DNA from 4 places in the Ensifer sp. 22460 genome. Region 2 is predicted to be linked to each of the others. Evidence: riboswitches for the same ligand, from Rfam matches in the RefSeq annotation. Region 2 holds a riboswitch; each other region holds the start of a gene.
The links. Region 2 has a riboswitch for thiamine pyrophosphate ahead of thiD (bifunctional hydroxymethylpyrimidine kinase/phosphomethylpyrimidine kinase). Riboswitches for the same ligand answer to the same signal wherever they lie in the genome.

Region 1 (3,766 bases), on a different contig from region 2:
ACGGCCCCGGCATACCACAGCATATCCGCGAGGATCTGTTCACGCCGTTCAACACCTCGAAGGACGAAGGTCTCGGCCTTGGACTCGCCATCTCCCAGGAGATCGTCGCCGACTATGGCGGCGAGATATCGGTCGAAACCAGCGACAAGGGCACCGTCTTCACGGTTCGCCTGAAGAGGGCCTGAGCGATGCAGCCGTCCGTCTACCTCATCGACGACGACAACTATCTGCGCAAGGCGATGACGCAGACGCTGGAGCTCGCCGGTTTCGACGTCACTTCGCTTGCGAGCGCCGCCGAAGCCTTGGAAACCCTCGACGCGAATTTCGATGGCATCGTCGTCAGTGATATCCGCATGCCCGGCATCGACGGGCTGCAGCTCTTTCGCCGCATCGCTACCTTCGACAAGGACCTGCCGGTCATTCTGGTGACCGGCCACGGCGACATACCGATGGCAGTTCAAGCGCTGCAGGATGGCGTCTACGACTTCATCCCCAAGCCCTTTGCCGCCGACCGGCTGGTGCAGAGCGTGCGCCGCGCGCTCGAAAAGCGACGGCTCGTCATGGAGAACCGCGCGCTCAAACGGGCGGCGGAAACGGCTGGCGACAGCCTGCCGCTGATCGGCCAGACGCCGGTCATGGAGCGCTTGCGCCAGACGATCCGGCACATCGCCGACACGGATGTGGACGTGCTCGTCGCCGGCGAAACCGGCAGCGGCAAGGAGGTGGTCGCGACGCTGCTCCACAATTGGAGCCGGCGCCGCGACGGCAACTTCGTGGCGCTGAACTGCGGCGCGCTGCCGGAAACGGTGATCGAAAGCGAACTCTTCGGCCACGAACAGGGTGCCTTCACCGGCGCCCTGAAGAAGCGTGTGGGCCGGATCGAACACGCGAGCGGCGGCACGCTATTCCTCGACGAGATCGAGGCGATGCCGCCGGCGACCCAGGTCAAGATGCTGCGCGTTCTCGAAGCCCGCGAGATCACGCCACTCGGCACCAATCAGGTGCGTCCCGTCGATATCCGCGTCATCGCCGCCGCCAAGATCGACCTCGGCGACCCGGCCCAGCGCGGCGACTTTCGCGAGGATCTTTACTTCCGGTTGAATGTCGTGACGCTGTCGATCCCGCCGCTGCGCGAGCGCCGCGATGATATCCCGCTGCTCTTTTCGCACTTCCTGACGCGGGCGGCGGAGCGCTTCAAGCGCGACGTGCCTCACATCTCGCCGGCAGTGCAGCAACACCTGATGACCCATGCCTGGCCCGGCAATGTGCGCGAACTCTCGCATTTTGCCGAACGGGTCGCACTTGGGGTCGAAGGCCCGCTGGGGCAGCCCATTGCAGTCGTTGAACAGTCTGGTTTCGCCCTGCCGGAACGGCTCGAACGCTACGAAGCGGAAATCCTGAAGGAGGCGCTTCGCGCCCAGCGCGGCGACGTCAAGGCGACGATCGAAGCGCTCGGCATTCCGCGCAAGACCTTCTACGACAAGCTCCAGCGTCACGGCATCAACCGAGCCGACTATGCGGAGCGCGGCATTCCGGAAAAATCCGGCAGCTAGCTCTCGTCAGCGGCCAAATACACTCTAAAATTGCATCTTCGCCGACCGACGAATTCGCGCTTGACGACCTGTGCCGTTCGATGGCTATCTCTTAGGCATTCACCAGGGGGGTCCCGCAAGGGGCTGAGATTCTGCTGGATGGCCGGCTTGCCGGCTGTGGCGCAGTGACCCGTTGAACCTGATCCAGTTCATACTGGCGTAGGGACGGTGCAGATATCGAAGCCAGGATTCCGTGCGTCCAGCATCTGGCGGAGCGTCTTTCATCCTTCCGGCATCAGAACTGGGTCTCCAATCGCAAACTTGGAGCCTCGTCATGAATATTGCCACAAAGCCTACCCCCCTCTCGGTCACCCAAGGCCCGCTTCCGGCCTCGCGCAAGATCCATAAGCCGGGCATCCTCCACCCGGATATCCGCGTGCCGATGCGCGAGATCGCGCTGCACCCGACCTCCGGCGAGCCGCCGGTTACCGTCTACGATTCCTCCGGCGCCTATACCGCCGATGACGCCGAGATCAGCATCGAGGCGGGCCTGCCGCGGCTTCGCCGCAACTGGATCGTCGGACGCGGCGACGTGGAAACCTACGAGGGACGGATCGTGCGGCCGGAGGACAATGGCTTTGCGAGCGGCGATCGGCTGACGCCGACCTTCCCGTTCCAGCACGCGCCGCTCAAGGCGACTGCTGGCAAGGCGGTAACGCAGCTTGCCTACGCCCGCGCCGGCATCATCACGCCGGAGATGGAGTTCGTGGCGATCCGTGAAAACCTCGGTCGCGATGCGGCACGCGCGAAGGTTCGTGACGGCGAAAGCTTCGGCGCACACGTTCCCGATCATGTGACGCCCGAATTCGTCCGCCAGGAAATCGCCAGCGGCCGGGCCATCCTGCCCGCCAACATTAACCATCCGGAATCCGAACCGATGATCATCGGGCGGAACTTCCTGGTGAAGATCAACGCCAATATCGGCAACTCCGCCGTCACCTCGTCGATGGCCGAAGAGGTCGAAAAAATGGTCTGGGCGACCCGCTGGGGCGCCGATACGGTTATGGACCTTTCGACCGGCCGCAACATCCACAACATCCGCGAATGGATCATCCGCAATTCGCCGGTTCCGATCGGGACCGTGCCGCTCTACCAGGCGCTGGAAAAGGTCAATGGCATTGCCGAGGACCTCACCTGGGAAGTCTATCGCGACACGCTGATCGAGCAGGCCGAACAGGGCGTCGACTATTTCACCATCCATGCTGGCGTACGCCTGCACTACATCCCGCTCACCGTCGATCGCGTCACCGGCATCGTCTCCCGCGGCGGCTCGATCATGGCCAAGTGGTGTCTGCATCACCACAAGGAAAGCTTCCTCTACGAGCATTTCGAGGAGATCTGCGACATCTGCCGCGCCTATGACGTCTCCTTCTCGCTCGGCGACGGCCTGCGCCCTGGCTCGATCGCCGACGCCAACGACGCCGCGCAATTCGCCGAACTGGAAACGCTCGGCGAACTTACGAAGATCGCCTGGGCCAAGGATTGTCAGGTGATGATCGAAGGCCCCGGCCACGTGCCGATGCACAAGATCAAGGAGAACATGGACAAGCAGCTTGCCGTCTGCGGCGAGGCGCCGTTCTACACGCTCGGCCCGCTGACGACCGACATCGCACCGGGCTACGATCACATCACCTCCGGCATCGGCGCTGCGATGATCGGCTGGTTCGGCACCGCCATGCTCTGCTACGTCACGCCGAAGGAACACCTGGGCCTGCCCGACCGCAACGACGTCAAAGTGGGCGTTATCACCTACAAGATCGCCGCCCACGCCGCCGATCTCGCCAAGGGTCACCCGGCCGCCCAGGTGCGCGACGACGCTCTCTCGCGCGCCCGCTTCGAGTTCCGCTGGGAGGACCAGTTCAACCTCTCTCTCGACCCGGAGACGGCCCGTAACTTCCACGACGAGACCCTGCCGAAGGAGGCGCACAAGGTCGCGCATTTCTGCTCGATGTGCGGCCCGAAATTCTGCTCGATGCGGATCTCGCACGACATTCGTGCGGAAGCGCAGAAGGAGGGGCTGGAGGCAATGGCCGCGAAATACCGCGAGGGTGGCGACCTCTATATGCCGGTCGCTGAGGTCGAAGATAAGAGTTAAAGGGCACACGTCGGGAGGGACGCCTCGTAGTCCCTTCCGACGGCAAGGCGGATGCTGGGCCCTGGGGGAATAGCTTGCC
Region 2 (3,766 bases):
TCTGTCACAACCACGGGCAAATGGTGAAGCGGCCCTCGGGCCAGCTTTGCAATGGCGCTTCGCCAATCAGTTGCCACACGTGTTTCCCCGAAATCCCGGTGTCGCGTTTCGTACGCCGCGAGCAGTTCGTGCGGGGCATGCTGAACCTTGCCGACGCCTTCATCGCCCCGAGCGCCTTTCTCGCCAATCGCTATGTCGAGTGGGGCATCGCTGCCGAGAAGATCTTCGTGATCGAAAACGGCATCGTCCTGGGTGAAAAGACGCCCGCGCGTGAATTGCCGACGCCGACCGCACGTCGCAATCGTTTTGCCTATTTCGGGCAGATGACCCCCTTCAAGGGCGTTCACGTGCTGATCGACGCGGTATCTCGTGTGCCCGACGATATCTGGGGTGACGATTCCACGCTGATGATCTTCGGCGGCAACCTCGAGCGTCAGCCGACCGAGTATCAGGAACGCGTGGCGAAATTGATCGAAGACGCCGGCCGCCGTGTCCGCTTTTACGGCTCCTACCAGAACCAGGACATGCCGCGGCTGATGCGCTCGGTCGACTGGGTGGTGATGCCCTCGGTCTGGTGGGAGAATTCTCCGATCGTCATCCAGGAAGCCCTGCACCACGGACGGCCGATCATTTGCTCTGACATCGGCGGCATGGCCGAGAAGGTCCGCGACCGGCTGGACGGCTATCATTTCCGGACCGGCAGCGCACAGGACCTTGCGGATCGGCTGATCGACGTTCTGAGCACACCAAGGTCATGGGACAACCTCAGGGCAACCCTCAGGCGCCCGATGAGCCATGTCGACTGCGGCCGCGAACATGTTGCGCTCTACCGGAAACTGCTCAAGGAGGAGCAGCCGGTTCAGCCGAGCGCCGCTGTGGCCTGAACCGAAAAGCGCTCGGTCCTCGTCTCTCACCTAGCATTTACAAGCGAGCGACTTCCCGACTCGACGGACATTTCATTGCTTATCGGGCAATGGAATGTCTTGGTTTTTTTAAAGGTCAACTTGAACAGTGGAACCGGCGCCAAGCGCCGGAATGGAATTAATCGCCGCTCGGTGCCCACCATCGATAGAAGTGATGAACCGGCCCCCGCCCCTGCCCGATTTTGAGCGCTGCTGCGGCAAAAAGCGCCTCATGCAGATAGGCCTTGGCAGCGATAACCGCGTCTTGAAGCGTCTGCCGACGGGCAAGACCGGCGGCGATTGCGGCAGACAGCGTGCAGCCAGTACCATGATCGTTCCTCGTCTCGACCCGGGGTCGCGACAAGCGCAGGGAGGTATCCCCGTTGAAGAGGATATCGACAGCTTCGTCGCCCTTGGCATGCCCGCCTTTCATCAGCACGGCGCGCGCACCAAGTTTCAACAGCATCTCCGCCTGGAGCGCCATCTCCGTCTCGCTCTCGGCAGCGCTGCGCCCCGTCATCAGTGCCGCTTCGGGCAGGTTCGGCGTCACGATGAGGCCAAGCGGCAGTAGCTCCTCCTTGAGCGTCGCGATCGCATCCGGACGTAACAAAATGTCACCCGAAGTGGCGACCACCACAGGATCGATGACAGCCATTTGCCCATGCCGCTTCAAACCGGACGCGATCGAGGCAATCGTCTCCTGGCGGGACACCATGCCGATCTTAACCGCGCCTACTGCGAGATCCGAAAACACCGCATGGATCTGAGCTGTGACAACGGCTGGAGAGATATCCTCAACGGCCGCGACCCCGCGGGTGTTTTGCGCGGTGATGGCCGTGATCACGCTGGCACCATAGACGCCGAGCGCCGAGAACGTCTTCAGATCCGCCTGGATACCGGCACCGCCACCGGAATCTGAGCCTGCGATGGTAACGGCGATAACGGTCATGCCTGGCTCCGCTGAAATGTAGAAGCAGCTCCAAAGATTGCGAACGCGCTCTCAAGCCACCGGCTCAAGCACGCACGAACTGAGGTGGCTCTTCCAGGCAATCTGGAGGAATCCGCCAGATCGAGCCCTTGGGTTGGACGCCCAGCTCCCTGTAGTTCTACGTCGCTACATTCTGAACAGTGTATTGGCACCAACGATCTCCCGAAACCAAAATCACGGAGATCCGGATGAACGGCGAAGACGCGGGGGTGCCAGAGAGGCCCTTGCCGTTCCTACGCCGGTATGATCCGGATCAGGTTCAAGGGTCTGGCTCACCGCCATCTCAGCACCGTCAGGTGCGCCCCTCGGCAGGCATGAATGCTATGGGAGCGTAGGAGGGGATGTCAATTGCTTGAGTTCAGCAGGCGCGTATGTAAGCCGGTTTGATGCGGGCGAAGGAGGCCCTTAAAGGATACAAACAGAAAAAGGCCCCTTTTGCCTCAAGAGCATAAGGAGCCTTCCGTCTGAGCGTTCGACTTCACAGACGCTGGTAGACTAGCCACGTCAAGGTCGTTAAGGCAAGGGGGTTTGGAACGCGAGCCTACGCAATCCCGGAGTGATTTGGTCGGCAGCACTGCCGTTTCACTCAGTGGCGACGCGCCTTCCACGCAGAACGTTAGATGTAAGGCCTCATCGCATCAATATCACTGCAATGCTTTGAGAATTGCACTTGCTCGGGCAAGCTCGTCGCTGAACAGGCGGCGAAACTCAGCGCGCAAGAAGCCGAAGTCATCAAACGCGACTCGATCATCGGTCTTCTGCGCGCGCAGCTGGAACTGCTCCGACATCGGCAGCACGGCGCATCCTCGGAAAAGATCGATCGGAAGATTGAGCAAACCGCGACACGAAAGCTGGACTGCCTCATCCCCTGCTCCTCCCGAGAGCAAATCCGGACGCGGCGCGAAACGGCTCCACGCGGGACTGCACAATTTCAGAGAGTGCCGTCACAACGCCCGCCGCGCAAGCGACCGTCCACCGCCGCACTCATCCCAGTTGGTTGTGGATCGCGCGCATGAAGACGTTGGCGCCGATGCCGATCAAGTCATCCGGAAAATCATAGTCCGGATTGTGCAGCCGCGCGTGGTCTTCGCCGGCCCCCCAAGAAGAACATCGCCGATGGCGCCACCCGACCAAAGAGCCCGAAATCCTCCGACCCCTTCATCGGCAACGCGCCCTCGCCGTGATAGTGCTGACGCCCTCCGCGTCCATGGCGCGTTCCAGCGCGATGACTGCCGCCTCCGCATTGCTGCATTGGTGGATGCCTAAGCGGACGGACAATTGCTGGCGACTTCATGATGCAGACGGGTCAGCGATGGAATTAGAGTGCTCCGAGCATCTCCTCTGTCTCTGAAACTGACGACGTTGTTATTCGCTCCTGTTATGCCTAGGAAGACGGCGCCCTTGGAACAAGCAAAAGTAGCAGCAGGAATACGACCAAAGCCACCGGCCAAAAGTCCATCGTTTGATCCCAGTTCCAAAGCCAAAACTTGTAGGCTTCTAGATGTGGCGGCGGCATATGCATGCTGACCTCAAAGTCGCGCTTTTCTCGCCCATGGAAATGTCCGGCGCCAAAAGCCAAACCGATAATAACTGCGTCGCACCTTTTGAAAAAGAATCGCCCAAGGGCGGCTACGACTGCTCCTATACACAACGCTTCCACGATGTGGCCGAGCCAGTCGAAGTGGTTGTGGATGTATTGCCAGTCGATGTCCATTATTCGTCAGAGCATGCCGAGTTTCAAAAGGCCAGTCACAAATTGGTCCGGATCGAACAGTCAGGTTCTTCAGGTGTCGCACTCTTGCCGCAGAGCATCGGCTCATGGTACTCGGCGAGGCGATTTGGGAGAGATACTTTGAACCGCATCAGTGTCCTGTTT
Region 3 (3,766 bases), on a different contig from region 2:
CTGCGGCAGCGTCGAAAACAAGGCGGCATTGGCCGCATAACCGCTGCCGAAGAGTAGCGTTCGCTCCACGCCAAAGAACGCTGCCGCCTCCGCCTCCAGCGCCTCATGTTCCGCATGGTTGCCGCGCAACAGCCGCGAACCGCCGGACCCGACCGGCAGGCCGCGGTCGATCGCTGAGGCAATTGCGGCCTTCAGCCGCGGCGATCCGGCGAGCGCCAGATAGTCGTTGGAGGTGAAGTCAACGCCACCAACCGCGACAAGCTCGCGCCGACGCCCTTTGCGTTCAAGGCCGTGAAGCGTCTTCTCGTAGCGGTGGAGCAAGCCCGCGGTCATTCGGCCGCTTCCGGTTCTGCCGTAGGCGCCATCGGCTTCAGCCCGAGGCGGCGGAAGAGTGCCGCATCGTGATCCTCGCCCGGGTTGTCGGCGGTCAGCAGCGTTTCGCCGACGAAGATCGAATTGGCGCCGGCGAAGAAACAGAGTGCCTGCATCTCGTCGCTCATGTCGGTGCGGCCGGCTGAAAGGCGGACGTGAGACGCGGGCATGAGTATGCGGGCGAGTGCGATGGTGCGGACGAAATCGATCGGATCGACGGGCGCCGCATCGGCAAGCTTCGAGCCTGGGATCGGAATCAGCATGTTGATCGGCACGCTTTCGGGGGGCACCGGCAGATTGGCGAGCGTCACCAACATCGAGATCCGATCGTCAGCCGTCTCGCCCATGCCGAGAATGCCGCCGGCGCAGACCTTGATGCCGGCCTCGCGGACGTTTGCCAACGTTTCCAGCCGGTCGGCAAAGCTGCGGGTGGTGATGATCTCGCCGTAGAAGCGCTCCGACGTATCGACATTGTGGTTGTAGTAATCGAGCCCGGCATCTGCGAGCCGCCCGGATTGTTCCGGCGTCAGCATGCCAAGCGTCATGCAGGTCTCTATGCCGAGCGACCGGACGCCGCGGACCATGGCGACGATCGCCTCCATGTCGCGCTCCTTCGGGCTGCGCCAGGCGGCGCCCATGCAATAGCGCGTCGCGCCGCCATCCCTCGCTTTCCGTGCCTCTGCAAGAACCCGTTCGACTTCCATCAGTTTCGACGCTTTCAGCCCCGTCGGGTAGTGCGCCGACTGGCTGCAATAGCCGCAGTCTTCGGCACAGCCGCCGGTCTTGATCGAGAGCAGGCGGCTCATCTGGATGGCATTGGGGTCGAACTGGGCGCGGTGAACGGACTGCGCACGATACAGAAGGTCGTTGAACGGCAAATTATAGATTTTTTGCGCGTCGGCCAGATTCCAACCGGTTTTGGCGGATTTGGTGGCTCCCGAGGTCGGCTCGGTCGATGTGTTTGTATCCAGCATGTTCGTTCACTTCCCTGTTTGCGGCAAAGCAAAATAGATAGAATCCATTATTATCTATAATTTTCACGGGCACCGCATCAAGCAACCACCCAAAAGGAGAGCGCACTCTACTACTTCAATCATAGCGTGCTTTTATATGATTCAACGGATGCGGCGAGAAGGGCAAATGCCGCAACTCTCCGCCTTGGCGGCATCAGCTGATGGCAATGAGAGCAGCCGCCAAATGCCCAGATTTGCGGACCTTGCGCCTCGCACCATCCGCAGATCTCCCGACCGATGCCCGCTACCGACACCGCCGAGCCGCAAGAACACATGCCTCTTCAATTTTTATAGATAATTTTCAACCGAAGAACCGCACGCGAGGTACACGCCGGCAGCCCTTGACAAAATCCGCTCCAGCCGCTCAGTTTGAAGCATTCACCAGGGGTGTCCCGACAAGGGGCTGAGATTCTGCTAGGCGACTTCCGCGGCGCAGTGACCCGTTGAACCTGATCCAGTTCATACTGGCGTAGGGACGGTGCAGACATCGCTGCCGCATTCGCGTTCGCGCGAGCAGATCTCGGCAAGGCGTCCTTCCCTCTCTTCCGGTCCGAACTGGGTCTCCAACAATGGAGCCTCGGCAATGCGTATCTTCATCGCGATTCTGCTTCCTTCAGACCGACGTTCGGCTCGCCGTAGCTGGGCGCATTGACCATGCGCGTCCTGATCAAAGGCGCCGGCGTCGTCGGGCTGACCTTGGCACATGAGCTGATCGGCCGTGGCGTCGAGGTGGCCGTTGCCGAGCGGCAGCCGGACTTCGGCGGGGCGGCGTCGTGGTTTGCCGGCGGCATGCTGGCGCCCTGGTGCGAACGCGAGAGCGCCGAGGAAACGGTGCTGACGCGCGGCATCGGCGCCATCGACTGGTGGGACCGTGCGCTTCCGGGCGAAGTGTCACGCAACGGCACCCTCGTCGTCGCTCCGCCGCGAGACGTCGGCGAACTCAAACGCTTCGCTTCGCGCACGTCCGGCTTCGAATGGCTCGACGGAGAAGCGATCGCGAGACTGGAGCCGGCGCTTGCCGGTCGCTTCCGAGAGGCGTTGTTCTTCCCCGGCGAGGCGCATCTCGACCCGCGCCGGGCGCTTGTCTTGCTGCGGCAAAAGCTCGTCGAGAACGGCGTCGCCTTCATCGGCGAGGCGGATAATAGCAGCGACAGCGATCTGATCGCCGACTGTAGCGGCGCTTCGCGGATCGGCGCCATCGCCGGCCTGCGCGGCGTGCGCGGCGAGATGCTCTATCTGCAGACCGGCGAAGTGGAATTGTCGCGGCCAGTCCGTCTCATCCACCCGCGCATCCCGCTCTACATCGTACCGCGCGGCAATGGTCTGTTCATGTGCGGCGCGACCATGATCGAAACCGACGACGGCGGTCCGATTGCCGCCCGTTCGCTGATGGAATTGCTGAACGCTGCCTATGCGCTTCACCCCGCCTTCGGCGAGGCGCGCCTTCTCGAAACCGGCACCGGCGTCCGGCCGGCCTTTGCCGACAATCTGCCGCGCGTCATGCGCGCCGGAAACACCATCACGCTCAACGGGCTCTATCGCCACGGCTTCCTGCTTTCACCGGCCTTGGCCGAGGAAGCGGCGAACCTTGCCCTTGCCCAGAACCTGAAGGGAGACGCCGCATGAAATTGACCGTCAACGGCGAGGATCACGACCTCACAGTCACGACCCTTGCCGAACTCCTGGCCGCACTCGACTTCGAAGGGGATTGGCTTGCCACCGCCGTCAACGGCGAGCTGGTGCACCGAGCCGACCGCTCGGCCCATTCCCTCAGCGATCGCGACCGGATCGAAATTCTCTCGCCGATGAAAGGAGGCTGAGACATGCTGACGCTTTATGGACAGGAACTGCGTTCCCGCCTGCTTCTGGGCACCGCCCGCTACCCCTCGCCTGCCGCGCTCGAAGACGCGGTTCGTTCGTCGGCGACCGAGATTGTCACGGTTTCGCTGCGCCGCGAAACCGCCGGCGGCCGTCAGGGCGGCGCTTTCTTCGAACTGATCCGGTCGCTCGGCGTGCACGTGCTGCCCAACACCGCCGGCTGCCACTCGGTGTCGGAGGCGGTGCTGACCGCCAAGATGGCGCGCGAGGTCTTCGGCACCAACTGGATCAAGCTCGAAGTCATCGGCCATCAGGATACGCTTCAGCCCGATGTCTTCGGGCTGGTCGAAGCAGCACGCATCCTTTGCGCCGAAGGCTTCGAGGTCTTCCCCTACACCACCGACGACCTCGTGGTCGGCGAGCACCTCGTCGAGGCCGGATGCAAGGTGCTGATGCCCTGGTGCGCGCCGATCGGCAGCGCCATGGGGCCACAGAACATCCCGGCGCTGCGCGCCATGCGGGCCCAATTTCCGGATATGCCGCTGATCGTCGATGCCGGCATC
Region 4 (3,766 bases), on a different contig from region 2:
AGCAGCAAGATGTCAGGTTCCGGCGCCATGACGCGCGCCAGTGCGGCACGGCGCGCCTCACCGCCCGAAAGGCGCGTCGGGTCTTCTTCGCCGGTCAGGCCCAGATGCTGCAGCAGGTAGGCGACGCGATAGGGATCGTCGCTCGGTCCGAGGCCGGCTTCGGCATAGGCCTGCACCGTGTCGTAGCCGTCGAAATCCGGCGCCTGGTGGAGATAGCGGATGGTCGCTGAGGGATGGCGGAACACCTCGCCCGACTGTGCCTCTGAAAGGCCCGCGGCGATCTTCATCAAGGTCGACTTGCCCGAGCCATTGCGCCCGACAAGGCAGATGCGATCGCCCGGTTCCACTTGCAGATTGGCACCGGCAAGCAGCGGCGCGCCGCCGAAGGTCAAGAAGATATCGTCGAGTTTCAGAATTGGGGGCGCCAAGGCTCAGGCTCCGGAAAGATCATAGGGGCGGGCAAGCACGATGGCGCGTCCGCTCTTGAGGCTGAAGCGAAGGGGACCCTCCGCGACGTTGGATACGGTTCGGGACGATCCGAACGGCAGGGTGAAATCGTCAAGCGGATAGCGCGCATTGACGATCGAAAGGCCGGTCAGCTCGGTCAATCCCAGCACGGAAAAGAGACAACCTTTCGGCAGGTCGAGATCGAGCGTGCCTGCCAGCAGCGGGTAGGCTTCTTCCTCGCCCGAGGTCATCAGCACCGAAAGCCCGCGCTCGGCAAGCGCTGCGGCCTGCAGCAGGTGCAGGAAGGCATGGTCGCTGCGGCTGCCGCCAAGCGCGCCGGCAAAGATCAGCCGATCAGCGCCGCGGGACAACGCAGCCTCGACCGCGATCTCGCCATCCGTCGCAGCCTTTGCCGCCGGGTAGGGCTCGCGTGGAACGGAGGCGAACTCGGACAGCAGGGCGTCTTCGGTCGAATCGAAATCGCCGACCCAGACATCCGGCACGACGCCGAGCAAGCGGGCATGGCGCATGCCGCCGTCAGCGGCAACGAAGCGGCTGCCGCTGAGCTGCTCTGTCAGCCGGCTGGTCACCGAGAGGGCGCCGCCAAGCAATATGGTGAAGGTCGATCGAGCCATGGCAATGCCCATAGCGCAAAGGATCGCGGAAGGAAAACGAAGAAAACCGCAAACCGCTGCGATCGCAGCAATTTGCCGAAGCCGTCAGTGTCCTTCCGGCACCGGTTCCGGGAATAGCATGCCGGCATAGATCCCGGGTGTTGAATCGGGAATTTCGATCGCGCCGGCCACGCGCTCGTAGAACTTCGCCGGACCGACGCCACCGATGACCGCATAGCCGTAGCCCGCCTCGCGCATCGCCGTCAGGCTTGCAAGCAGCAGCGCCTCGCCGATGCCCTGCCCACGCATACCTTCATCGACGCCGGTTGGGCCGAAGAAGCCGAGCGCTGTCACGTCGTGGCAGGCAAAGCCGACGATCTTTTCGTCGTGCACCGCGACGTGCATGCGTGTCGGGGTCGAGGAGAAGGCAGCTTCCGCTTCGCCTGCCCAGCCGGCGCCAAACGTCTTTTCGATCCAGGAGACCACCAGACGGCGTTCCGGCGCCATGGCGCGACGGATGCTGATGCCTGAACCAAGCCGCGACTGGGGCTCTGCCGGAAGGGCATAAAGTCGAACTAGCATATCTGGCATGGGATTTCCTCCTTGCGGCCAAGCGTGATGGTGTCATAGCGCAGTTGCCGGTTGGCGAAAACGCCCGACAGAAAATGGGCTCGCCCCATGCGTCGCCCATTCCAAACACCGCTTGCCATGGAGCCGCCGCAGCGGTAAATCTCTTGCCGCTCTAACGGGGTGCCTCCCGACCGCATGGCGGCCGGAGGCTGAGAGGCGTCAAAACGCCAACCCGCGGAACCTGATCCGGCTCATACCGGCGGAGGGATTAGACGCGATCGCACCGATACGCCCTTTTCCCGTGCAACAACGAACTTTGGGAGAGGTGCTTCGCATGTTCAATTCATCACAGCTCAAAATACTTAGCCGGCTAGCGCTGGCCGCAAGCGCAAGCCTTGTTTTCACCGGTTATGCCGCCGCTGCCGACAAGACGCTGACCGTCTACACCTATGAAAGCTTCATCACCGAATGGGGGCCGGGCGCCAAGGTGGCGGAAGCCTTCGAAAAGACCTGCGAATGCAAGGTCAACTATGTCGGTGTTGCCGATGGCGTCGAACTCTTGACGCGCCTAAAGCTCGAGGGTGCTGCCTCGAAGGCCGACATCGTGCTCGGTCTCGACACCAACCTTGTGGCGGAAGCAAAGGCAACGGGCTTCTTCGCACCGCATGGCATCGAAGCGAAAGACCTGAAGGTGCCCGGCAACTTCTCCGACGACACCTTCCTGCCCTATGACTACGGCCATTTCGCCGTCGTCTACGACACCGAGACCCTGAAGACACCGCCGAAGAGCCTCAAGGAACTGGTCGAAGGCGACGCGTCGCAGAAGATCGTCATCGAGGACCCGCGCACCTCGACGCCGGGCCTCGGATTGCTGCTTTGGGTCAAGGCGGTCTATGGCGACGAGGCGGGTGCTGCCTGGGCGAAGCTCAAGGACCGTGTTCTGACCGTCACCCCCGGCTGGTCGGAAGCCTATGGCCTCTTCACCAAGGGCGAAGCGCCGATGGTGCTCTCCTACACCACCTCGCCCGCCTACCACATGGTCGCTGAGAACACCGAGCGCTACCAGGCGGCCACCTTCTCGGAAGGTCACTACATCCAGATCGAAGTCGCCGGCATGACCAAGAGTGCCAAGGAGCCGGAACTGGCAAAGCAGTTCCTCGCGTTCATGACCGGTCCGGAATTCCAGTCGATCATTCCGACAACCAACTGGATGATGCCGGTCGCAGCAACCAAGGAGCCGCTGCCGGACGCCTTCAACAAGCTGGTCAACCCGGAGAAGACCTTCCTGCTGCCATCGGAAGAGGTCGCGAAGAACCGCAAGGCCTGGATCGACGAGTGGCTTGCTGCCATGAGCAAGAACTGAGGCCGGATTGTTCGCACTTCGCGAAAACCGCATGACTGTTGTCGCCGGGGCGATTTGCCTCGGCGCCTTCCTGCTCTTCGTCGGCCTGGCGATCGCCGCCTTGCTCGCCCAAACCGGCGGCACGGACGAAGGCACTCTGTTCGACGCCTATATCTGGCGCGTCACCCGCTTCACGCTGCTGCAGGCAAGCCTTTCCACTCTGCTGTCCGTGCTCTTCGCGATACCGGTGGCGCGGGCGCTGGCGCGGCGGCCGCGTTTCTTCGGCCGGATCTGGCTGTTGCGGCTGATGGCGCTGCCGCTCGGCCTGCCCGTTCTCGTCGGCGCACTCGGGCTGATCGAGATCTGGGGACGCCAGGGCTTCCTCAATTCCGGCCTGCGCTGGCTCGGCCTCGAGCAACCGATCAGCATCTATGGCCTGTTCGGCATCCTGCTTGCCCATGTCTTCTTCAACATGCCGCTTGCGGCGCGCCTGTTCCTGGCCGGCCTCGAGCGCATTCCCGCCGAATACTGGCGCAGCGCTGCCAATCTCGGCATGCCCTCCCGAGCGCTCTTCCGCTTCATCGAATGGCCCGTCCTGCGCGGCCTGTTGCCGGGCGCGGCCGGCCTCGTCTTCATGCTCTGCGCCACCAGCTTCACGCTCGTGCTGACGCTTGGCGGCGGGCCCGCTGCCAGCACCATCGAGGTCGCGATCTATCAGGCGCTGCGCTTCGATTTCGATCCGCCACGCGCCATCGCGCTGTCCGGCCTGCAGATCGCCATGACCGGCGTCCTG

Region 1: another riboswitch for thiamine pyrophosphate. It lies ahead of thiC (phosphomethylpyrimidine synthase ThiC); the one in region 2 lies ahead of thiD (bifunctional hydroxymethylpyrimidine kinase/phosphomethylpyrimidine kinase).
Region 3: another riboswitch for thiamine pyrophosphate. It lies ahead of thiO (glycine oxidase ThiO); the one in region 2 lies ahead of thiD (bifunctional hydroxymethylpyrimidine kinase/phosphomethylpyrimidine kinase).
Region 4: another riboswitch for thiamine pyrophosphate. It lies ahead of thiB (thiamine ABC transporter substrate binding subunit); the one in region 2 lies ahead of thiD (bifunctional hydroxymethylpyrimidine kinase/phosphomethylpyrimidine kinase).

The regions. Positions count from the first base shown of each region.
Region 1 covers NZ_JBQENZ010000006.1:260,928-264,693, reverse strand. The annotation lists gene ACTJKM_RS10115 (sensor histidine kinase) at 1-185, shown strand, start outside; gene ACTJKM_RS10110 (sigma-54-dependent transcriptional regulator) at 189-1,553, shown strand; TPP riboswitch at 1,648-1,776, shown strand; gene thiC (phosphomethylpyrimidine synthase ThiC) at 1,867-3,687, shown strand.
Region 2 covers NZ_JBQENZ010000044.1:5,899-9,664, reverse strand. The annotation lists gene ACTJKM_RS33905 (glycosyltransferase family 4 protein) at 1-884, shown strand, start outside; gene thiD (bifunctional hydroxymethylpyrimidine kinase/phosphomethylpyrimidine kinase) at 1,042-1,851, opposite strand; TPP riboswitch at 2,104-2,206, opposite strand; gene ACTJKM_RS33895 (hypothetical protein) at 2,523-2,906, shown strand; partial or broken gene ACTJKM_RS33890 (M20/M25/M40 family metallo-hydrolase) at 2,875-3,150, opposite strand; gene ACTJKM_RS33885 (polysaccharide biosynthesis/export family protein) at 3,743-3,766, shown strand, end outside.
Region 3 covers NZ_JBQENZ010000006.1:126,645-130,410, reverse strand. The annotation lists gene ACTJKM_RS09465 (8-amino-7-oxononanoate synthase) at 1-333, opposite strand, end outside; gene bioB (biotin synthase BioB) at 330-1,346, opposite strand; TPP riboswitch at 1,759-1,879, shown strand; gene thiO (glycine oxidase ThiO) at 2,040-3,011, shown strand; gene thiS (sulfur carrier protein ThiS) at 3,008-3,205, shown strand; gene ACTJKM_RS09445 (thiazole synthase) at 3,209-3,766, shown strand, end outside.
Region 4 covers NZ_JBQENZ010000009.1:3,765-7,530, reverse strand. The annotation lists gene ACTJKM_RS13150 (ABC-F family ATP-binding cassette domain-containing protein) at 1-428, opposite strand, end outside; gene ACTJKM_RS13145 (thiamine diphosphokinase) at 432-1,082, opposite strand; gene ACTJKM_RS13140 (GNAT family N-acetyltransferase) at 1,167-1,652, opposite strand; TPP riboswitch at 1,798-1,916, shown strand; gene thiB (thiamine ABC transporter substrate binding subunit) at 1,966-2,994, shown strand; gene thiP (thiamine/thiamine pyrophosphate ABC transporter permease ThiP) at 3,026-3,766, shown strand, end outside.